DNA from 4 places in the Aureimonas sp. N4 genome. Region 4 is predicted to be linked to each of the others. Evidence: predicted binding sites of a transcription regulator. Region 4 holds the regulator's gene; each other region holds the start of a gene.
What was found. Region 4 encodes PhoB, which activates phosphate uptake and scavenging genes when phosphate is short. Its sites were predicted from a motif close to TGTCATNNANCTGTCAT; they were not measured.

Region 1 (5,758 bases), on a different contig from region 4:
CATGCGATCGCTCCTTCTCGTTGTTCGAAAAGGTTAATCCCGTTCTCCCCCATGGGTTCCGCGCCTTTCGCCGGGCAAGGATTTGGGCGTCAGGGCCGGGGCGCATCCGTCTTGGGCGCGAGGTCGGCGTCCGTCAGCGTCTTCAGGAAGGCCACGACATCGTCGATCTCGCTCTCGCTCAAGGCTGGCGCGCCGCCCGGCTTGCGGCCGAAGGGCGGCTCCTGGTTCACATTAGCGCGCGCGGCCTCGGGCAGGTCGTCATAGGTTCGGGCGGTGCCGTCGGCCTTGTGCCCGTACCAGCGGCCGGGGTCGGTGTCGCGCGTGGCATAGAAGGCCACCGCATCGCGCAGCGAATGGAACACGCCATTGTGGAAGAAGCTCGTGCGCAGGGCGACATTGCGCAAGGAGGGCGTGCGGAACAGGCCGCAATAGTCGGTGTGATCCTTGAGATCGGTGCGATAGGGGCCGCAGAGGCCGAGGTCGAAATAGCGGGGATCGCGATTGGCCGGGATCGCTTCGTTGCGCGGCGGCGCGATGGCGAGAAAACCGAAGTCGGAGAATTGCGGCGGCTCGCCGTCATTGGCGCGTTCGCTCACATGGCAGCTCGAACAATTGCCCTTGTCCTCCGCCTGAAACAGGGCGAGCCCGCGTTTTTCCTGGTCCGTGAGATCGCCCTTGCCGGCGAGATAGGCGTCGTAGCGGGTGGAATAGGGATAGAACTCGGCCGGGTTCTGCTCGAAGGCAGCCAGAGCCTTGCCGGCCGCGTGCAGCGCATCCTCGGGCCGCTCGAAAATATCGCCCCCGAACAGGCGCTTCAGCTCGGGCGCATAGGGCGCGGCGGCGAGCGAGCGGGTGAGGCTCGCCGCATCCGCATTGGCCATTTCGAAGGGTGAGAGAAGCGGGATCGCCGATTGCGCCGCGCCGCCGTCTACGCGCCCGTCCCAGGTGAGGCCGCCGGTCGGGCCATTGTCCACGCTCTCGTCGGCCTCGTCGTCGGATTCGAAATAATGCTGGGTAAAGGGCGGGACGGCCTGCAGATAGCGCAGCGACGGCACGGCCCTCACGCCCGGCCGGTCCAGCGCCGGCCCGCCCATCATCACGGGCTCGGCCGAGGCCGGACCGAAAGCATGGGCCGGGTCGTGACAGGTCGAGCAGGCTTGGCGGCCGGACGCCGACAGGGACGGGTCGAAGAACATCTCTTGCCCGAGCGCCCGGAGCGCATCGGCCCGCGCAAAGGCCTGCACACGGCTCATCGGCGCGGCATCGGGGCGCGGCGGCCCGCCGGCCTGAACCAGCGCGGGCAGGAAGGGCGCGCCAAAGGCGGTGAGCGTCAGGCCCAGCAGGGCAGCAAGGCGCAGACGAAGGGGCTGCGGGGTCATATCGGCGACTCTTCACATCGACAGGGCGAACCTCGCGCACCCAGCAGCACGCGAAGCGGCGGGCTTGGCCGCAGCGGATCGTCCAGGCAACTCGCAGGCAACAGCGATTCGCCGCGCTTGGCGCTCGCTCCTATCGGCGCGGTTCGTGACATCTCGATGAATTCCAGCGCCGATTTAATTTTCACGCAAATGTGAAACTGTCACGAACCTGTCAGAACTCGGGCCTAGAGCGGCGGCGCGAACCCTCCCGCTGGAGGGCCGTGCCGTTCGCCGCCTTCCCTTGCGGCCGGCCTCTTTCGAAGGGCTCTTGATGATGAAGCTTTCCCAGCTTTCTCGCCGTCTTCTGGCGGGCGCATCCGCCGCGCTCGTGCTCGCGCCGAGCATGGCCTGCGCCGCACCGGCGGGGCTCGACAAGATCGACACCGTGGTCGTGATCTATGCCGAGAACCGCAGCTTCGATAATCTCTATGGCGCCTTCCCCGGCGCGGACGGTATCGCGCAGGCCTCCGCCGAATCCAAGCTCCAGCTCGACCGCGACGGCAAGCCGCTGTCCGAATTGCCGCCGGTCTGGGAAGGGCTGACGGCCAAGGGCGTGACCCCGGTCATCAACGAAACGCAGACCGAGCACCTGCCGAACGCGCCTTTCGCTTTGGACGATCCCAAGGGCTTCGACCTGTCGCTCGGCACCATCACACGCGATCTCTGGCACCGCTTCTATCAGGAGCAGATGCAGATCGACGGTGGAAAGAACGACAAGTTCGCGGCATGGGCCGATTCCGGCGCGCTGGTCATGAGCCATTTCGACGGCTCGAACATGCCGATGTGGAAGGTCGCGCAGAAATACGTTCTGGCCGACCACTTCTTCCAGGCGGGCTTCGGCGGCTCGTTCTTCAACCATTTCCAGCTCGCCTGCGCCTGCGCGCCGGTTTATCCCGACGCCGACAAGAGCCCGGCCAAGGATCTGATCGCGGCGGTGGATGGCGATGGCAAGACGCTGACGCTCGCGGCCAACTCCCCGGCTTCGGCGCTGGAGGGCATGCCGAAATTCGAGAAGGACGGCAATCTGACGCCGGACTTCTACGCCGTGAACACGATGCAGCCACCCTATCAGCCGAGCGCCAACGCCCCGGCCGAGGGCGGCGACAAGGCCTATGCGGACCCGGCCAAGCCCACGACCCTACCGCCGCAGCATGAGGAGACGATCGGCGATCTCCTGTCGCAGAAGGGGATCGGCTGGGCCTGGTATGCCGGCGCCTGGCAGGACACGCTGGACGGCAAGAACGCCCGGCCCGTGCCGAACTTCCAGTTCCACCACCAGCCCTTCAACTATTTCGCGGCCTATGCGCCGGGCACGCCCGCGCGCGCCGAGCATCTGAAGGACGGCGGAATGGCCGGGGCGAAGTTCATCGCCGATATCGACGCGGGCCATCTGCCCGCCGTCACCTTCTACAAGCCGCAGGGCAATCTGAACGAGCACAATGGCTATACGGATGTGGCGAGCGGCGACGAGCACATCGCCGACGTGATCGCCCATCTCGAAAAGAGCCCGCAATGGGGGCACATGCTCGTCGTCGTCACCTATGACGAGAACGGCGGCCTGTGGGATCATGTCGCCCCGCCCAAGGCCGACCGCTGGGGTCCGGGCAACCGCATCCCCGCCATCATCGTCTCGCCCTTCGCACGCAAGGGCACGGTGGACCACACGCAGTACGACACGACCTCGATCCTGCGCTTCATCACCGAGCGCTACGACCTGCCGGTTCTTCCCGGTCTCGCGCTGCGCGACAAGGCGCTGGCGGAGAACCACGAGAAGCCTATGGGCGATCTGACGGCGGCGCTCGACCTGTCGAAGTGAGCGGGGAGGCCTCCACGCCTCTTCCTCATGAAACGCGAAACGGCCCGGATGGCGCGCTCGCCGTCCGGGCCGTTCTCATCCATCGCTCCGCGCTTTCATTGCGCGGCGCGGCTTATTTCGTGCCGTACATGCGGTCGCCCGCGTCGCCCAGACCTGGCATGATATAGCCCTTCTCGTTCAGCCCCTCGTCGATCGAGGCGGTGAAGACGGGAATGTCGGGATGGGCGGCGCGGAAGCGCTGGATGCCTTCGGGCGCGGCGAGAAGGCACAGGAAGCGGATGTTCTTGGCACCGCGCTCCTTCAGCTTCTCCATGGCGGCGGTGGCGGAATTGGCCGTCGCCAGCATCGGGTCCACCACGATGATCAGGCGGTTGGCGAGGTCTTCGGGCGCCTTGAAGTAATATTCCACGGGCTGGAGCGTATCGTGGTCGCGGTACATGCCGATATGGGCGACGCGCGCGGCCGGCACGAGATCCAGCATCCCTTCCAAGAGCCCGTTGCCGGCGCGCAGGATGGAAGCGAAGACCAGCTTCTTGCCTTCCAGGATCGGCGCGTCCATCTCGCGCATCGGCGTTTCGATGCGGGTCGTGGTCAGGTCGAGATCGCGTGTCACCTCGTAGCACAGAAGCGTCGAAATTTCCCGCAGGAGCCGGCGGAAGCTCGCCGTCGAGGTCTCCTTTTTGCGCATCAGAGTGAGCTTGTGCTGCACGAGCGGATGGTCGATGACGGTGACGCCGTCCATGCGGGAACCTCTTCTGGTCGTTCGTTCGTATGACAGGTCTATTGCGTTGCGGCCGGCGCGCCAAGCAGGAGCGCGCGCATGGTCAACAGGGACAGGAGACGCTGGCGCGTCGCCGCGTCCATGAAACCCGCCTCGATGGCGTTGCGCGTCAGCGCCAGCCGTTCGGACGGACCGAAGCCCGCCGCTGTGGCAAAGGCATATTCGCGGGCGAGATCGGTGCCGAAAAAGGGTGGATCGTCGGAATTCACGGTCAGGCGCAGCCCGGCCTCGCGCAGGCGCTTCAGCGGATGGGCCGCCGCGTCGGGATAGACACCGAGCGAGAGATTGGAGCCGGGGCAGACTTCCAGCGTGATCGCCTCGTCGCGCAGGCGTTTCAGGAGGTCCGCGTCCTCGATCGACCGCACGCCATGTCCGATCCGCGTGACCTTCAGCTCATCCAGCGTCTCGGTGATGCCATCGGCCCCCGCGAACTCGCCGGCATGGGCGGTGAGGCCGAGCCCCGCCTCGGCGGCGATGCGAAAGGCGCGGGCGAAGTCGCGCGGCCGGTGACGCCGCTCGTCGCCGGCCATGCCGAAGCCCGTGACGCCCGGCGCGCCGGCGGCAAAGCGCGCGGCTTCCTCCACCGCCTCGGGGCCGAGATGGCGCACGCCGACCACGAGAAAACGGCAGACGATGCCGCTCGCCTGTTCCGCGTCCTTCGCCCCTTGCGAGAGGGCGTTGAGATAAGTCTCAGGCGACAGGCCGCTCGCCCGCGCATGGTCGGGTGAAATCGTCAGCTCGCTATAGATCGCGCCGTCGGCGGCGATGCGCGTCAGATAATCATAGGCGAGACGGCGATAATCCTCCGGCCGACGCAGAAGCGCCGCCGCCCGGTCATAGGCCGCGAGAAAGCCGGAAAAACCCTCCCAGCGATAGGTCTCGCCTTCCGCAAAGCTGCCGAGATCCACGCCCTCGCGCCGCGCCAGTTCGCGGGCAAAAGCCGGCTCCAGCGTGCCCTCGACATGGGCGTGAAGCTCGGCCAGCGGAAAACGGGCGTCGGTGGAGGAGGCGATCACAGGAAGCTCCTTCCATGCGCGCCGGCCGGTAGGCCGAGATGGGCGGCGACGCTTTCGCCGATATCGGCAAAGCTCGGTCGAAGGCCGATGGCGCGGGGCTCCATGCCCGGCCCGAAGCCGAGAATCGGCACATGCTCGCGCGTGTGGTCGGTGCCGGGATAGGTCGGGTCGCAGCCGTGGTCGGCGGTGAGGATCGCGAGATCGCCCGGCCGCAGCAGGGCTTCGAGTTCCGGCAGGCGCGCGTCGAACTCTTCGAGGGCTTTCGCATAGCCCGGCACGTCGCGTCGATGGCCGTAGATCATGTCGAAATCCACGAAATTGGCGAAGACGAGATCGCCATCCCCCGCGTCGTGAACCGCGCCGAGCATGGCGTCGAACAGCGCCATGTTGCCGTCGCCCTTGCGCACCTCGCTGATGCCCTGATGGGCGAAGATGTCGCCGATCTTGCCGATGCCGATGACGCGGCGGCCGGCGGCCACGGCACGGTCGAGCACGGTGGCTTCCGGGGGCGGCACGGAATAATCGCGCCGGTTGGCGGTGCGGCGGAAGCTGTCCGCTGTTTCTCCGGCGAAGGGCCTGGCGATGACGCGGCCGATATTGAGCGGATCGACATGGCGTCGGGCCGCGATGCAAAGCTCGTACAGACGGTCGAGGCCGAAATGGGTCTCGTGCGCGGCGATCTGCAACACGCTGTCGCTGGATGTGTAGAAGATCGGCTTGCCCGAGC
Region 2 (5,758 bases), on a different contig from region 4:
TCCGTTCCCGCGCTTGCGCCATTCGTTTGATACATTCGCGCCGTAAAGGCTTCTGACGCGCGCCGCCCGGCGCCGCGATAGGGGGAAGTTGGAACGCTCGGGCCGGTGGCTTATCGGGCCGGCCTGCCTTATATCGCCGTCGCGTGCTGCATTGCCCAAGTGAGCATCCGCTTCGCTGGGGCGATGATGCGCGTTCGCCGAGGGCGCGCCATCCAGCGTGCGATGCCAAGGAATAGCCTATGATCGATGCCTACACGGTTTTCGGTTCTCACGTTCGCCGCCATGCCGGCGTGCGTCCCGACGAGGTTCCGCCTGAAGCCGTTTGGATCGATCTGCGCAACCCCACACATGACGAAGAACGAGCCATCGAGGCGCTTTGCGGGATCGAGGTGCCGACGCGCGAAGAGATGCGCGAGATCGAAGTGTCGAGCCGGCTCTATTCGGAAGATGGCGGCGACTTCATGACCGCTTCGATCGTCTATGGGCTGGACGAGGGCAAGCCGGATTTCGGCCCCGTCACTTTCATTCTGGTCGGCCAGCGCCTCGTGACGCTGCGCTATACCGACCCGCGCTCGTTCCAAATCTTCTCGACCAAGCTCTGCCGGGAGGGCAATGGCGAGACAACGAAACCGGGCTATCTCCCGAGCTTCGACCATTACGGCCCGCCGCCGGCTCCCCCTAAGCCCTCTCGTACCAAAGGGCCGACGGCCGATTCCATCGCGGTCGGCCTTCTGGAAACGATCATCGACCGCATGGCCGATCTCCTGGAGCAGATCGCCAGCGATCTCGACCGGATCGGCACCGACATCTTCCGCTCGTCCGACACGAACACGCCGACGGCGACCGCCGATTTCAAGCAGCTTCTGAAGCGCCTCGGCGCGGCCGGCGACATTTCCTCGCGCACGCGGGAAAGTCTGGCGACCGTGGACCGGCTCCTGCCCTTCCTCTCCTTTGTGATGGATCGGCGCAAGCCGCAGAAGGAGTTGAAGCTGCGGGTCAAGGCGATGGCGCGGGACGTCGCCTCGCTGAACGATTTCGTGTCCTTTCTGTCGAACAAGACGACCTTCCTGCTCGACACCACGGTCGGCATGATCTCGATCGAGCAGAACGCCATCATCAAGATTTTCTCGGTGGCGGCTGTCGGCTTCATGCCGCCGACGCTCGTCGCCTCGATCTACGGGATGAATTTCGAGCATATGCCCGAACTGAAATGGGCGCTCGGCTATCCCATGGCCTTGACGATCATGGTGCTCTCGGCGCTGCTGCCGCTTCTGTATTTCCGACACAAGAAGTGGCTGTGAGGCGGCTCGAAAGCCGCCTCTTCCTCCGGTGCTGCGCCTGAACGGTCAAGCCTTGCCCAGCGCGTCCCGCATGAGCGTGGCCGTGCCGGCATAGATGGCGTAAGCGCCATCCTCGTGCCTGATGATCTCGACCTCCAGGCCCAGCTCACGGCAGATCGCGGCCCCACCCGCGATGTCCCACATGGTGGTGACCGGCTGGATATGGCCGTCGAAGCGGCCGAGCGCAGCAAAGAGCATGGAAACCGAGGTGCAGTGGAAGGATTCCACGATCCATTCACGCTCACGCAAGCGGCGCTGGAGCGCGATCGCGGCCTCCAGATCCTCGCCCGGACTGTCGCCCAAGGACACGAGACCGAGGCCGGGTACGGCCACCTCCCGCTCGAAGGGAACGCCGTTGCGCACCACGCCGACATCTCGCGCGCCGGCCATGAGTTCGCCGAGGCAAGGCGCGGCGATGGCACCCGCCACCGGCACGCCATTCTCCACATAGCCGAGCGAGATGCCCCAGAGCGGCGAGCCGGCCAGAAAGTTCGATGTGCCGTCGATCGGATCGACGATCCAGTAGCGATCGGCCGTCTCCCCGCCCTCTTCCTCGCCCACGACGGCCTCGCCCGGATAGCGTTCGGCCAGAAGCGCGCGAACACGTGCCTCGATGCCCCGATCGGCCTGCGAGACGAAATCGCGCGGCCCGGCTTTGGTCTCCGTCAGGAGTTGCCTACGATCCGCGAAATGACCGAGCGCCTCGGCGGCGGCGGTCTTGACGATCTCGGCGGCCGTGTCGCGGCGCTGAAGCAAAGCCAGATTCATAGGCGAGCGCTCCGTAGTCCCCGCGCCGCGAGGTAAGCGACGAGGCGCTCGGACTCGTCGGTCTGGATCGCACCAACGCCGAGGTCGAGAAGCCGCCCCCAAATCGCGTCGGCGTCCTGCCGGGCGGCCGTGTCGTTGAAATCGGTCATATGGGAGACGTCCAAGGTATTGAGCCAAAGCCGCACGCCGAGGGCGCGCGCCGCCTCCATGCCCGCTTCCAGATCCTCCACGCAAGCAGGCATAGCCTCGATCATGAAGGGATTGAGGTGGGCGAAATGCGCGAGGTCTTCGGCAAAGCGACCTTTTTGCGACTTCAGCACCGGCATGAAGGGCAAGGGTCCGAAGGCCGTATGGTCGGCGGGCAGGCGCGCCAGATCGGCCGGCGTCAGTTCCGCCTTCACCACGACATCCCCAGCGAAGCCGCCCCGCAGGATTTCGCGCGTCACGGCAGGAAGCTCGGCAGCCGACTTGGTGTCGACATTGACGAGAAGACCGTGGCCTCGCGCTTCTTCCAGCGCTTCCAGAAGCGTGGGCACGCGCTCGTCGGTCAGCGGCGCATCGTCGCCTCCGCCGCTTTCGCGCAGGCGAAGGGCACGAATCGTCGCACTGTCCTGCTCGGCAACCGCGCCCCGGCTTTGGGTGGTGCGATCGAGCGTATCGTCATGAATGACGAGAATCGCGCCGTCTGCGGTTTGACGCGCGTCGATCTCCACCATGCCGACGCCCAGAGCCCCCGCCTCGCGAATGGCGAGAAGCGAATTTTCCGGGGCGCGGACCCAGGAGCCGCGATGGGCGATCACGAGACAATCGGCCGGAGCAAAGTCCAGAACGGGAGAACGAAAAGAAGCGGCGTCGAGGACGGCCGCGGCAGAAACTTGGGTCATGACAAACTCGGGAAAAGGTCCTTGAGCGCAAGAGGCGGCGGCGTCCCTGAAGGCGGACGGGGCTGGCTCGGCTTCGCGCTACCATAGGCATCATGTCACAACGGTGACAAATCGATGATGAATTCCCGACAAAACCCAAACAAGCGGAAGTTGTGAATCCGCGGTATCGTCATACAAACTTCATTTTACTCTCACCCCGACGCTCATTATTGGACCGCCGCGACGAACGGCAAGATTTCGTCCTCCTTTTATTTCGATCGATAGGGCTCACAATGCTCACGAAAATCTTCGGCGCCGCCAGCGCGCTGGCGCTCTTGGCTGGTTTGACGGGCGCAGCTCATGCCGAGCCCGTGAAATTCGAATTCTGGCACGGTCTGTCGGGCGATCTCGGCGACAGGGTGCAGGAGGCCTGCACCAAGTTCAACGCCTCGCAGAAGGACTACGAGATTTCCTGCGTCAGCCAGGGTGGCTACGAGACCAATCTGCAGAACACGATCGCGGCCTACCGCGCCAAGAAGCAGCCCGCGATCACCCAGGTCTATGACGCCGGCACGCTCGACCTCATGCTGTCCAGAGCGTTCGTCCCGGCCAAGCAGCTGATGGCCGACAACGGCTACAAGATCGACTGGAATAACTACTTCCCCGGTATCGGGCAGTATTACGCCACGGCGAAGGGCGACCTCGAGTCCTTCCCGTTCAACTCCTCGACCGCCGTCCTCTATTATAACGGCGACGCCTTCAAGAAGGCCGGCATCACGGAAGCGCCGAAGACCTGGGAGCAGGTATCGGCCGACGCCAAGAAGCTGAAGGACGCGGGCTACGAATGCCCGATGGCCATCAATTTCGACCCCTGGTTCTCGCTGGACCAGTTCTCGGCCATCCACAATCAGCCCGTCGCCACCAAGGCCAACGGCTATCAGGGTCTCGACGCCGAAGTCGTCTTCAACAAGACGAAGGTGGTCGACGAGATCAAGTTCTGGAAGAAGCAGGTCGACGACAAGCTCTTCGTCGTGAAGACCAAGCAGCTCGGCATGGACGCTTTCCCGTCCTTCACCTCGCAGACCTGCCAGATGGCGATGAGCTCGATCGCCGACCATGGCACGGCCGGCAAGACGCTGCCGCAGGGTGTCGAGTGGCATGTCACGATGCTGCCGGCCTTCGAGGGCACCCAGCGCCAGAAGACGCTGGTCGGCGGCGCTTCGCTCTGGGTCATGAAGGACCGCCCCGCAGCCGAGTACAAGGGCGCGGCCGCCTTCCTGAACTTCCTCGCCCAGCCCGACATGGTTGAGTGGTGGTCCACCGTGACCGGCTACATCCCGGTGACCAAGACCGGCTTCGAGGCGATGAAGGCCAGCGGCTTCTACGACAAGCCGCAGTTCAAGGGCCGCGAAATCGCGATCGAAAGCCTGACGCTGACCCCGCCCTCCGAAAACACGCGCGGCATCCGCCTCGGCAACTACACGCAGATCCGCAAGGAATTCTCGACCGCGCTTGAGGCGATCTTCATGCAGAACGCCGACATCCAGAAGAGCCTGGACGAGGCCGCCGACCGCTCGAACACGCTGCTGCGTCGCTTCGAGAAGACCTATGCCGGCCAGACGCTGAACTAAGCCGAACCGCACTTTCCCGCGCCGCCGAAGCCCTCCCCGGCCTCGGCGGCGTTCCTCATCGTGGATATCCGTCATGAAGCGTGTCGTCTTCAAAAGCCGCTGGGTTCCGGTTCTTGCCGCCCTTCCCCAGTTGTTTCTGATCTTCCTGTTCTTCTACTGGCCCGCCGTTTCGGTGCTGAACTGGGCCTTCACGCTGGAGCCGGCCTTCGGCGGCGCGGGCGCGCGTCTTTTCGTCGGCTGGGAGAATTTCCAGGCCGTCTTTTCGGACAGCCAATATTGGAATTCGGTGCGCGTCAGCGTGACGTTCGCGGTTCTAGCGACGGTCATCACGATGGGACTGGCGCTGGTTCTGGCGCTCGCAGTCGACCGCCAGCTCAAGGGCTCCAAGATTTTCCGCTTCTTCTACATCTGGCCCTACGCGCTGGCCGGGCCGGCGGTCGGGACGGCCTTCCTGTTCATCCTGTCGCCCGAGCGCGGGCTGATGGCCATGGTCAATGCCGCCCATCCCGACTTCTGGAATCCGGCCAAATACAATAGCCACGCGATGATCCTGATCGTCACCTGCTTCGTGTGGAAGTGGATCGGCTATTGCTTCATCTTCATGCTGGCGGGCCTTCAGTCGATCCCGCGCAGCCTGACGGAAGCAGCCGCCATGGACGGCTCCGGCCCCTTGCGCCGGGCGCTCGACATCCAAATCCCGCTTCTTTCGCCGACCCTGTTCCTGCTCCTCATCCTGATCGCGACGGAAAGCTTCGTCGGCAAGGATACCTACGGCATCGTGGATCGCACGACCTATGGCGGGCCGAACAACGCCACCAATCTCATGGTCTTCAACATCGTCTCCAAGGCCTTCGAAGGGCTCGATTACTCCGGCGCGGCGGCGCAGAGCCTCATCGTCATCAGCCTGATCATGGTCTTCACCTTCATCCAGTTCCGCTTCATCGAGCGGCGCGTGCATTACCGCTGAGGGCTCGGGACATGATCGAAAAGACGCCCGTCTCCAATCTCATCACCTACGCCATCCTCGTCATGGCGCTGGTCACCGTGCTCCTGCCCTTCTGGATCGTCCTTTGCGCATCGACGCAGACGCTTCAGGAGGTGAACGCCGTTCCTTTCAGCTTCCTGCCCGGGCCGGATGCGCTGAAGAACTATGCCG
Region 3 (5,758 bases), on a different contig from region 4:
ACCAAGGACCCGCTCGGCCAGGACCAGAACGGCAAGGACGTCTTCCTCAAGGACATCTGGCCGACCACGCAGGAAGTCTCCGAGATCGTCCGCAAGACGGTCACGCGCGACCTGTTCGAGAGCCGCTATTCGGACGTCTTCAAGGGCGACCCGAACTGGCAGAAGATCGACGTCTCGGGCGGCCTCACCTACGAGTGGGACGACCGTTCGACCTATGTGCAGAACCCGCCCTATTTCGAGGGCATGTCGATGACGCCCAAGCCCGTCACCGACATCAAGGGCGCGCGCATCCTGTCGCTCTTCCTCGACTCGATCACGACCGACCACATCTCCCCGGCCGGTTCGATCAAGAAGAACGGCCCGGCGGGCGAGTATCTCGTCTCGCATCAGGTGCGCCCGGTGGACTTCAACTCCTACGGCGCGCGTCGCGGCAACCACGAAGTCATGATGCGCGGCACCTTCGCCAATATCCGCATCAAGAACCAGATGGTTCCGGGCGTGGAAGGCGGCATCACCAAGCACTTCCCCTCTGGTGAGCAGCTGGCGATCTACGACGCGGCGATGAAGTATCAGCAGGAAGAGGTTCCGCTGGTGATCTTCGCCGGCAAGGAATACGGCACCGGCTCCTCGCGCGACTGGGCGGCCAAGGGCACCGTGCTCTTAGGCGTTCGCGCCGTGATCGCGCAGAGCTTCGAGCGCATCCACCGCTCCAACCTGGTGGGCATGGGCGTCGTGCCCTTCGTCTTCCAGGAAGGCACGAGCTGGCAGTCGCTCGGCCTCACGGGCGAGGAAACGGTGACGATCGAAGGCCTGACCGAGGTCAAGCCGCGCCAGACCATGGAAGCCACGATCACCCGCGCCAATGGCGAAGTGGTCAAGGTTCCCCTGCTCTGCCGCATCGATACGCTGGACGAGCTGGAATACTTCAAGAACGGCGGCATCCTGCACTACGTGCTGCGCCAGCTGGCGGCCTAAAGCATTTCCAGCGAAAGCCGAGTCGGCTTTCGCGCCCGGACAATGCGGAAACAAAAACCTGGAGCCTTTCTGGCGAACCTTTGTTCGACGGAAGCGCTCCAGGAACCATCCCCGCCGAAGCGTCCCAGCTGCTTCGCCGAAGCCTCCGCGCTTCGGCGGCGCCCTCTCTCGAGGGCTAGGCATGAGTCTCGAGGGCCAACGCCAGTTCGCCCTGAAGGCTCGAGCCGTTCACACGATCTCGCGAGCCAACCCTCGGGCTGTTTCGCTTGTCTTTCGCGCCGCCGCCCTCCTCGCAAGGGCGGCGGCGTTTTCATGTGCCTCGCCTCGCGCCCGGCTCACCCTCAATTGAACGGCGCAAGGCTCGCCTTCCGTGGGGTTATCCCGCCATGGTCCCATCTCTCTTCGGGCCATCCCGGAGCCAAGGAGATGCCGATCCATGAGCCCGCCGACCCTGTTCGTCCTGCTCCTTGCCGCTGTCCTGCCGCTCGGCCTCGCCCATGCCGACGAGAGCGGCGACGAAGCGTCGAGCCAGAATGTGCGCGGCATCGTGGAGCTTTTCACGAGCCAGGGATGCAGCGAATGCGTGAAGGCCGACGCGGTTCTGGCGGAACTCGCCGCGCGGCCCGATGTCGTCGCCCTCGCCTATCACGTGGACTACTGGGACTATATCGGCTGGGAAGACCCGCTCGGCTCGCGCCGCAATGCCGAGCGACAGAAGAGCTATTCCAAGGCGCTGCGGCTCGGCGGGCTGACGACGCCCCAGGCCATCGTCAACGGCAAGGCGGTGATGGCCGGCTTCGATGCGGCGGCGATCGAGGCTGCGACGGCCAAGGCTCCGCTGGCCGGCGCGGACGGCTCGCCCCGCATCGAGATGCGCCTTCGGGGCGAGACCCTGCACCTACGCGTCGAGGCCGGCGCGCTGCCGGAGGGCGCGAGGCCCCCGGCGCTGATTCTGGCGACCTATGCCAAGACCACGCGCACCGAGGTCGCGCGCGGTGAGAACGAGGGACGCCAACTCCTGAACACGCATGCGGTGCGCGACTGGCGCGCGGTCGGCCTGCTCGGAGCCGACGGCCGGCTCGCGGTGGATATGCCGCTCGGCCTCATCGCCGACCCTGACACGCAGCCGGGCGGCTGCGTCGCGCTGCTCCAGGCGATGGACCGGGACGACCGGCCGGGGCCGATTCTGGCAGCGGCGGCCCTGCCCTTCTGAGCGTCTGCCGAGCGATCGAGCCGCGACAGGTGGGCGTGGGATGTTCCGCTGTCGCGGGACGCCCCAGGGGGACGGCGACAGCGGCTGACAAAGAAGGCGCAGCAGCCTCGGACGATTGGCCCGACCCTGTATCCCGACCCACTCCCGAGCGCAGCGGCTCAGCCGATACGCTGCCCCGAGGCTTGAGCCACCGGCCTGTCCGGTTGCAACGCCCTTCGCGCGGCCCCATTTCCATGACAGGATGATGAAGGGCTCGCCGCGCCCTGCGGCGTTCCCCGGAGGGATTGCGATTGACCGAACCCACGACCGAACGCTCCGCCTCGCTGATCCACCTCTCGGAGGTGCGCGCTGCCAACGCCCTGCCCGTCGTCAGTTTCGACCGGCACGAACTCGGCGAAATCCTTCGAATCTACGGGCGCATGGTGGCGGCGGGCGAATGGCGCGATTACGCCATCGACACGCTCAAGGACCGGGCCGTGTTCTCCATCTTCCGGCGCAGTTCCGAAATGCCGCTGTTTCGCATCGAGAAGGAGCCACGACTGGCGCGCCGCCAGGGGGCCTATAGCGTCCACGCCGCCGGCGGGCTGGTGATGAAGCGCGGGCAGGATCTGCCGCAGGTGCTGCGCGTGTTCGACAAGTCGCTGAAGCTGGCCGACACCTGAGCGGGACATTCCGGCACTCAGATTAGTCCTACATACCCACGAACGGCCGCCCGAGGCGGCGACCGTGCATCTCATGGAGCTATTAGCCCCACCTAACGAATGAGCTCAGACCAGCGTGCCGGGATAGCGGCTTTCATCCGGCAGCGTCTCCTTGCCGCCGTTCAGGGAGTATTGCATCAGCACCGTGTCGATCCAGCGTCCGAACTTGAAGCCCGAGCCTTCGAACAGGCCGATCGGCTTGAAGCCGAGCTTCTGATGCAGCTTGACGGAGCCGTGATTGTCGGCCCCGCCGATCACCGCGATCATCTGCCGGAACCCTTTCTCCTCGCACAGCTCCAGAAGGCGGCCGAGCAGCGCCGTGCCGATGCCTTGGCCCTGCGCCTCCGGCTCCAGATAGATCGAATCCTCCACCGACCAGCGATAGGCCGGGCGGGCCCGGAACGGGCCGGCATAGGCATAGGCGACGACGCGCCCCTCCCCATTGCAGGCGACGAGATAGGGATAGTCCTGCCGCGTCAGATTGAGAAAGCGCGCCGTCATCTCGGTCTCGTCGGGCGGGGTCAGCTCGTAGGTCGCCGTGCCATGGAGAACCGCGTGTTCATAGATGCGGCACAGGGCGGGAATGTCGGCGAGAGTGGCCTCGCGGAGGGTGAACGCGCTCATGAATGGGATGCCTTACGGAGTGAACCGGGCGGACCATAAGCGGGCGCGGCGTCCGTCTCAATCCGTCAAATGCCCCATCCCGATCCGCACGGCGCATACGAAAAAGGGCGACCCGAAGGCCGCCCCTGTCTCAGAACCGTCCGGCTCCCCTTGGCTTTAGTTGCGGCTGGTGCCGAGGAAGCGAAGGAGGAACATGAACAGGTTGATGAAGTCGAGATAAAGGGTCAACGCGCCCATGATGGCCTTGCGACCGGCGACCAGCGTGTCGTCGCCTTCCCAGTAAAGTTCCTTGATGCGCTGCGTGTCCCAGGCGGTGAGGCCCGCGAAGAGCAGGACGCCGATGGCCGAGATGGCGAAGCTGAGCGCCGAGGACGCCAGGAAGATGTTCACGAGCGAGGCGATGATCAGGCCGAAGAGGCCCATGATCAGGAACGAGCCCATGGCCGACAGGTCACGCTTCGTCGTGTAGCCGAAGAGCGACAGGGCGCCGAAGGAAGCCGCCGTCACGAAGAAGACCTGCACGATCGATTCCTGCGTGTAGACGAGGAAGAACGTGGAGAACATGAATCCGACCAGCGCGGCATACGCCCAGAAGGTCGCCTGCGCGGCCTGCGTGCTCATCCGGTTGACTCGGAAGGAGAGGAACATCACGAGCGCGAGCGGCGCGAATATCAGCACCCAGCGCAGCGGCGTGGTGAATATGGTAGCGCCCAACTGCGTCAGCAGGATGCCATTATACGTTCCAACGGCCAGCGAGGGATCGCTGGTCGTCGCCATGGAGAAGAGGCCGTAGGCGGCGACGCCGGTGATGGCGAGGCCGATGGCCATGAGGTTGTAGACCCGGAGCATGTAGCTCCGCAGGCCCTGATCGATGGCGACGTCCGCGCGGCCCCGCGACAGGGGGACGCTGCGTGTGCCGCTGTTCCACTTGTCAGCCATGGACAGTTTCCTTTCTTGCATCCCGCCCTCTCGGCCGTTGCCGGCCGGGCCTAGCTGGCGGGACGTCCAGCCAAGCCCTCTTGCCCTGAATATGCGAAGAGGAGCCGGAACGAACAAGGGCGGAAAGGGCCGCAGCGTGCCGTTTCGGGACGCTGCGGCCATTAAATTTCCTCCATCAGGCCAAATTGGGGGCCGGGTCAGAGTTCGCGCAGGACGGGCGCGGCCTTCTGGCCAAGCACCCGCCATGTGCCGGCAAGGCCGAAACCGACCGTCAGCACGAGGGCGACCGCGAGGACACCGAGCGCCACGCCGCCATCAAAAGCGAAGGGCAGGCGCATGACGCGGGCGAGCACGTACCAGGCCGCCAGCGCGCCCGCGCCGATGGCGAAGAGAGCCGTCGCCGCGCCGAGCGTCATATATTCCGTGACATAAGCCCGGATCAGCGTCCCGCGGGTCGCGCCCAAGGTTTTGAGCACCACGGCATCATGAACGCGCGTACGGTTGCCGGCGGCCAACGCTCCCGAGAGAACGAGGACGGAGGAGACCAGCGCCACGGCAGCCGCCGCGCGAATGGCGAGCGCGAGCTGAGCGACGAGCGCGTTCACGGCATCCAGCGCGTCCTTGACCCGAACCGTGGTTACGGCCGGGAAGCTGTTGGAAATGCCGCGCAAGACGGCGCGCTCGCCCTCGCTCGTCGCGTTCGGCATCTGAAGCGTGGCGAGCCAGGCATGGGGCGCGCCTGCAAACGTGTTGGGCGAGAAGACCATGACGAAGTTGATCGACATGGACTCCCATTCCACCGCCCGGAAATTGGCGATGCGCGCCGTGATCTCGCGGCCGAGCACGTTGACGGAGATTGTGTCGCCGAGCTTCAGCCCGAGTTCGCCGCCCTCCTTGGCCGAGAAGGACACGAGCGGCTCGCCGGCATAGTCCGCTGCCCACCACTGCCCTTGCGTGACCGTGGTGTTTTCGGGCGGCGCGGCGGCATAGGTCACGCCCCGGTCGCCGCGCAGCACCCAGGCCCCTTCGGGCGGCACCTGAAGCTGCGAGACATCGGTGCCGTTCAGCTTCACGATGCGCCCGCGCAGCATGGGCACGGCATCCAGCGAGGAGCCGGGCGCAAGCTCCGCGATGCGCCCACGGAACGGGTCGATCTCGGCGGACTGGATGTCCACGAAGAAGAAGTTCGGCGCGCGCGCCGCGATGCTGGTTCCGATCTCGCGCCGGAGCGCATTGTCGATCGTCGCCAGCGTGACCAGCAGCGTCAGGCCGAGTCCGAGCGACAGGACCACCGAATGGGTCAGCG
Region 4 (5,758 bases):
CCTCAACATCATCGCCCTTGCCATCGTGCGCAAGTACCGGGAGCAGTACGACTGATGAGCGATACGACGATTTCCCGCTCGGACGCCGTTCCGACCTCCGCGCGCCCTGCGCGGCGCGACATCGGCCTGCGCCGTCGCTATGCCGCCGAACGACGCTTCCGCTTCTATGGTCAGGGTGCGATCGCCATCGGCATGATCTTCCTTGCCATCCTTCTCTGGACGGTGATCGGGCAGGGCTACACGGCCTTCTTCCAGACCCAGATCCGCCTGCCGATCACCTTCTCCAAGAGCATCATCGACCCGAACGACAAGGCCAAGGCCGATCCGACGATCCTGCGCACGGTGAATTACCCGCGCCTCGTGCAGGACGCGCTGGTGAAGGAACTCGGCATCGATCCGAACAACCGGGCCGCCGTCGCCTCGGCCATGCAGCTCGTGTCGCAGGGCGTGCGCGCCCAGCTCGCCAACATGGTACTGGACGATCTCTCCATCATCGGCACGACGCAGGATGTCTGGGTCTACGCCAACTCCACGGTCGACTCGGCCGTGAAGGGGCAGTTCGATCTGTCGATCCCGGAAGCGCGCCGTCCGATCAAGGACCAGCAGCTCGCCTGGATCCACGATCTCGAAGCCAAGGGCGCGATGGAGCAGCGCTTCAACACCGGGCTCTTCACCTTCGGCGCTTCCGCCCGCGCCGAGACGGCGGGCGTCGGCGTCGCCCTGATCGGCTCGCTCTACATGATGGGCATCGTTCTGGTGCTGGCTCTGCCGATCGGCGTCGCGGCGTCGATCTATCTGGAAGAGTTCGCGCCCAAGAACCGCTTCACCGACCTCATTGAGGTGAACATCAACAATCTCGCGGCTGTGCCTTCGATCGTCTACGGCCTCTTGGGTCTCGCCGTCTTCATCAACTGGATGGGCCTGCCGCGCTCGGCCTCGCTGGTCGGCGGCCTCGTCCTGACGCTGATGACGCTGCCCACGATCATCATCGCGACCCGCGCCGCGTTGAAGGCCGTGCCGCCCTCGATCCGCGCCGCCGCCCTGGGGCTCGGCGCGTCCAAGATGCAGACCGTGTTCCAGCATGTGCTGCCGCTGGCCATGCCCGGCATTCTGACGGGCACGATCATCGGTCTCGCCCATGCGCTGGGCGAAACCGCGCCGCTCCTCCTGATCGGCATGGTGGCCTTCGTCGCCAACTATCCCGCAACGCCCATGGACCCCGCGACCGCTCTTCCGGTGCAGATCTACATGTGGGCCAACGAGGCCGAGCGCGCCTTCGTGGAGCGCACCTCGGGCGCCATCATCGTGCTTCTTCTCTTCCTGGCGGTCATGAACGTCACCGCCATTCTGCTTCGTCGTCGCTTCGAGCGTCGCTGGTAGGAACGATCGGAATTTATATGATGGAAAATCTTCATTTGACCGCCGCCCCGAAGACCAGCACGCCCGCCTTCGCCAGCAAGATGAAGGGCGAGAGCGTCTCGGTCTTCTACGGCGCGAAACAGGCGCTGTTCGAGGTCAATCTCGACGTCTACGAACGGCAGGTGACGGCGCTGATCGGCCCTTCGGGCTGCGGCAAGTCCACCTTCCTGCGCTCGCTCAACCGCATGAACGACACGGTCGAGGGCGCCAAGGTCAAGGGCCTGATCACGCTGGACGGCGAGGACATCTACAACCCGCAGATCGACGTGGTGGAACTGCGCGCCCGCGTCGGCATGGTGTTCCAGAAGCCCAACCCGTTCCCGAAGTCGATCTTCGAGAATGTCGCCTATGGGCCGAAAATCCACGGGCTCGCCAAGTCGAAGACCGATCTGGAAGAGATCGTGGTCACCTCGCTGCGCAAGGCCGGCCTGTTTCAGGAGGTGAAGGACCGCCTTCATGACGCCGGCACGGGCCTGTCGGGCGGCCAGCAGCAGCGCCTGTGCATCGCGCGCGCCATCGCGGTGTCGCCCGAGGTGATCCTGATGGACGAGCCCTGCTCGGCGCTCGACCCGATCGCGACCGCCACGGTCGAGGAACTGATCGACGAGCTGAAGCAGAACTTCACGATCGTGATCGTGACGCACTCCATGCAGCAGGCCGCCCGCGTGTCGCAGCGCACGGCCATGTTCCATCTGGGCAAGATCGTCGAGGTCGGACCGACCGAGAAGATGTTCCAGAACCCGGACGACAAGCGCACGCAGGACTACATCACCGGCCGCTTCGGCTAACCTCGCGCCCGGCCGCGCCGCCGCGCGCGGCCGACCCCGCCAGAACAGGGAGTTCGCATCATGGAACACATCGTTTCCTCCTATGATGACGAGTTGAAATTCATTCTGCGCCGCATCTCCGAAATGGGCGGCCAGGCCGAGCGCATGGTGGAACAGGCCGTGTCGGCGCTGATCCGCTCGGACTGGGGCCTCGCGCAGTCCGTCGTCGCCGACGACATCCTTCTCGACACGCTCCAGCGCGAGGTGGACGAGCGCGCCGTGATGACGATCGGCAAGCGCCAGCCCATGGCGCAGGATCTGCGCGAGATCGTCGGCGCGATCCGAATCTCCAGCGATCTGGAGCGGATCGGCGATCTCGGCAAGAACATCGCCAAGCGCGTCATCGCGGTGAACGATCACAAGCAGCCGGTTCAGCTGGTGCGCGGCATCGAGCACATGTCGGAACTGGCGCTGGAGCAGCTGAAGAACGTTCTCGACGTCTACGCCACGCGCGACGCCGTGCGTGCGCTGGAAATCCGTGCCCACGACGCCGAGATCGACGCGCTCTACACCTCGCTGTTCCGCGAACTCCTGACCTATATGATGGAAGATCCGCGCAACATCACGGCCTGCACGCATCTTCTCTTCTCGGCCAAGAATATCGAGCGGATCGGCGACCACGCGACCAACATCGCCGAGACGGTCTACTACATCAAGACCGGCACGCAGATGGAGGCCGAGCGTCCCAAGAGCGACTCGACGCCCTCGATCGCCGCGCCCATGCCCGGCGCGAACGGGTAAGCGCCATGGGGCCGAGGATCACGGTCGTCGAGGACGAGGACGCTCTGGGCGTTCTTCTGCGCTACAATCTGGAGGCCGAGGGCTACGAGGTCGATGTGATCGCCCGCGGCGACGAGGCGGATCTGCGGCTCAAGGAAGCCGTGCCGGATCTGCTCCTGCTCGACTGGATGCTGCCGGGCCTGTCGGGCGTCGAGCTGTGCCGGCGTCTTCGCACGCGGCCGGAGACCGAGCGCCTGCCGATCATCATGCTGACGGCGCGCGGCGAGGAGTCGGAGCGGGTGCGCGGCCTGTCGGTCGGCGCGGACGATTACGTCGTGAAGCCCTTCTCGACGCCCGAGCTGATGGCCCGCGTGCGCGCCATGCTGCGGCGCGTGAAGCCGGAACGCATTTCCAGCCAGCTCGTCGCCGGGGATCTCGATCTCGACCGCGAAACGCACCGCGTTCGCCGGGCCGGGCGGGAGGTCAAGCTCGGACCCACCGAGTTCCGCCTCCTGGAATTCCTGATGCAGTCGCCCGGCCGCGTCTTCTCGCGCGAGCAATTGCTCGACGGCGTCTGGGGGCGGGACATCTATGTCGACGAGCGCACGGTGGATGTGCATGTCGGCCGTTTGCGCAAGGCGATCAATCGCGGGCGCCAGCGCGATCCGATCCGCACCGTCCGCGGCGCGGGCTATTCGTTGGACGAGAATTTCACCAGCCCGCGTCCGGCCTCGGCGCAGCGCGCGGAAGCCAGCTGACGGCTTTCCCGCAAGCGGGTTCGAAACGAAAACGGCGCGGCAAGCAGGGGCTTGTCGCGCCGTTGTTGTTTGAGGAGTGAGAAGCGCCCTCGGGCACCGATCCCGCCCGCTCGACCGCTTGGGCTCAGCCCTCGGCTGCGTCGTCCTTGATATAGGGCTCGACCGTGCCCTTCAGCTTCATCAGAAGCGGCTTGCCCTGGCGGTCCTTCGCCTTACCGGCGGCCACGCGCACCCAGCCTTCGCTGACGCAATATTCCTCGACATTGGTCTTTTCCGCGCCGTTGAAGCGGATGCCGATGCCGCGCGCCAGAAGCGCCTCGTCGTAATGCGGGCTGTCCGGATCGATCGCGAGGCGGTCGGGCAAGGTCGGTGTATCGGTCATGGCATGGCCTTCTGACGTAGGGACAAGGGATGCGAAACGGCTTTGGGCTGCACGCCTTCGCGCGCCGGGCCTTCGCCCTCCGATGTGCATCCGGTGCCCCTCCATAGAGCATGACGGCGCGCAGCGGGAGACGGTTTCTCGGTGGCGAGGAGATGGGCGCGGCGCTCGCGAGCGAGGAGCAAAAAGAAACCCGGCCGCTGGCGCTGCCGGGTCTCACATCAGGGTCTGAGAAAGCCCACCGTTGAGTTAGCGAACGCGGCGGCGCTCCGAGACGGGCTGGAAGGCGATGCGCGCGTGGTGCTTGCAGTAGGGCGAGGAGTCCTGCGAGTGGTTGCCGCAAAAGCGGAAATCCGGGCTCAGCGGATCACCGAGCGGCCATTTGCAGGTGCGCTCCGACAGCTGCACCAGCGTCAGATTGCGCGACATCGGCACCACTTCGCCGCCTTCGGAATGGCCGAAGATCTGCGCGTCCTCGAATGCGTCCGTCTCCGGAGACATCTTCAGCGCGGTCGCGCCGATGGAATGTACCATCGGCTGGCGCTGCGGCATGGGTGCGCGCAACGGCGGCGTCGAAGGCAAGGTCGGCGTCAGGATGCGCGGTGCGGCCGGGGCAGGCGCGGCCGCTGGCGCGATGGATGGGGCCGGCGTTGGCCTCGGCGGCACGGGGGCGGCCTCCGGCTCCGGGCGCGGCGCGGGGGCCTGCGCCACGACGACGACGGGCTCGGGCACCGGGGCCGGCGAGGGTGCGGCGACGGCCACCGGAATGGCGGCGGGGGTGATCTCGGCGACGCTCTCGTCCGATCCGCCCTTGGGGCGGTTGTCCAGCTTCAGCCGGTGAACCTTGCCGATGACGGCGTTGCGGGTGACGCCGCCCAGTTCCGCCGCGATCTGGCTGGCGCTGCGGCCTTCGCCCCAAAGACGCGTGAGCAGCTCGATGCGCTCCTCGGTCCAACTCATGAACAGACTCCTCGTACTCAAGTCGCTGCGGGCGGGCGGCGCGGTCGCCAACATCCAAGGCACCCATCGATCCCTTGCGGATCGGCGGGGCTTCCCACACGAAATCTGGTGTCCGAGACGTTTCTAGAACGCAAGCGCGAAGGGCGGCAAGAGACCTCGCCGTCGCCCGAATCATTTCATCCGCTTTTCAACAGCTTATGGCGGAAGAATGACGCGCGCGGAAGTCCTTGCTGGGCCCAAGTGCCGAAACTTCGGCTTTCGTTGACAATTCGCGTCGTCCCCATGGTATAGGCTGGCCCTTGCGAGGCACTTCGATTTCGCCCGCTCCGGCCGCCTGTCGGGCCGCCGTCATCGCCAATGTCCATGCCAACGAGAAGTATCGCCATGGCCGAGTTCCACGATAATCCGCTGTTTGCCACATTCGCGCGCGCGGACATTCGCGTGGAGCGAGGAGAAGGTGTCTGGCTGCACACGAGCGACGGGCGGACCTTCCTCGACTTCACCGGCGGCATCGCCGTGAACTCGCTCGGCCATGCCCATCCCCATCTCGTGGCGGCCCTCACCGAGCAGGCCGGCAAACTCTGGCACACGTCCAACCTGTTCCACGTGCCGGGGCAGGAGACGCTGGGTCAGCGACTGGTCGAGGCGTCCTTCGCCGATAAGGTGTTCTTCACCAATTCGGGTGCGGAAGCGCT

Region 1: the regulator PhoB is predicted to act here: its motif matches at 1,578-1,594, upstream of AUL28_RS14515 (acid phosphatase).
Region 2: the regulator PhoB is predicted to act here: its motif matches at 3,160-3,176, upstream of AUL28_RS06555 (glycerophosphodiester phosphodiesterase family protein).
Region 3: the regulator PhoB is predicted to act here: its motif matches at 2,422-2,438, upstream of AUL28_RS01535 (DUF2794 domain-containing protein).

The regions. Positions count from the first base shown of each region.
Region 1 covers NZ_BBWS01000046.1:41,448-47,205, forward strand. Annotated here, with positions in the region: gene AUL28_RS14505 (hypothetical protein) at 1-3, opposite strand, end outside; gene AUL28_RS14510 (cytochrome-c peroxidase) at 90-1,379, opposite strand; gene AUL28_RS14515 (acid phosphatase) at 1,693-3,234, shown strand; gene upp (uracil phosphoribosyltransferase) at 3,347-3,976, opposite strand; gene add (adenosine deaminase) at 4,015-5,031, opposite strand; gene AUL28_RS14530 (phosphopentomutase) at 5,028-5,758, opposite strand, start outside.
Region 2 covers NZ_BBWS01000021.1:16,628-22,385, reverse strand. Annotated here, with positions in the region: gene AUL28_RS06570 (hypothetical protein) at 1-30, shown strand, start outside; gene AUL28_RS06565 (magnesium transporter CorA family protein) at 240-1,301, shown strand; gene AUL28_RS06560 (inositol monophosphatase family protein) at 1,347-2,108, opposite strand; gene AUL28_RS06555 (glycerophosphodiester phosphodiesterase family protein) at 2,105-2,992, opposite strand; gene AUL28_RS06550 (extracellular solute-binding protein) at 3,265-4,602, shown strand; gene AUL28_RS06545 (carbohydrate ABC transporter permease) at 4,676-5,569, shown strand; gene AUL28_RS06540 (ABC transporter permease subunit) at 5,581-5,758, shown strand, end outside.
Region 3 covers NZ_BBWS01000006.1:25,056-30,813, reverse strand. Annotated here, with positions in the region: gene acnA (aconitate hydratase AcnA) at 1-975, shown strand, start outside; gene AUL28_RS01540 (DUF1223 domain-containing protein) at 1,412-2,188, shown strand; gene AUL28_RS01535 (DUF2794 domain-containing protein) at 2,512-2,850, shown strand; gene AUL28_RS01530 (GNAT family N-acetyltransferase) at 2,956-3,513, opposite strand; gene AUL28_RS01525 (Bax inhibitor-1/YccA family protein) at 3,670-4,452, opposite strand; gene AUL28_RS01520 (ABC transporter permease) at 4,650-5,758, opposite strand, start outside.
Region 4 covers NZ_BBWS01000016.1:60,948-66,705, reverse strand. Annotated here, with positions in the region: gene pstC (phosphate ABC transporter permease subunit PstC) at 1-55, shown strand, start outside; gene pstA (phosphate ABC transporter permease PstA) at 55-1,380, shown strand; gene pstB (phosphate ABC transporter ATP-binding protein PstB) at 1,398-2,207, shown strand; gene phoU (phosphate signaling complex protein PhoU) at 2,268-2,987, shown strand; gene phoB (phosphate regulon transcriptional regulator PhoB) at 2,993-3,724, shown strand; gene AUL28_RS05550 (DUF3297 family protein) at 3,849-4,106, opposite strand; gene AUL28_RS05545 (GcrA family cell cycle regulator) at 4,353-5,063, opposite strand; gene AUL28_RS05540 (aspartate aminotransferase family protein) at 5,448-5,758, shown strand, end outside.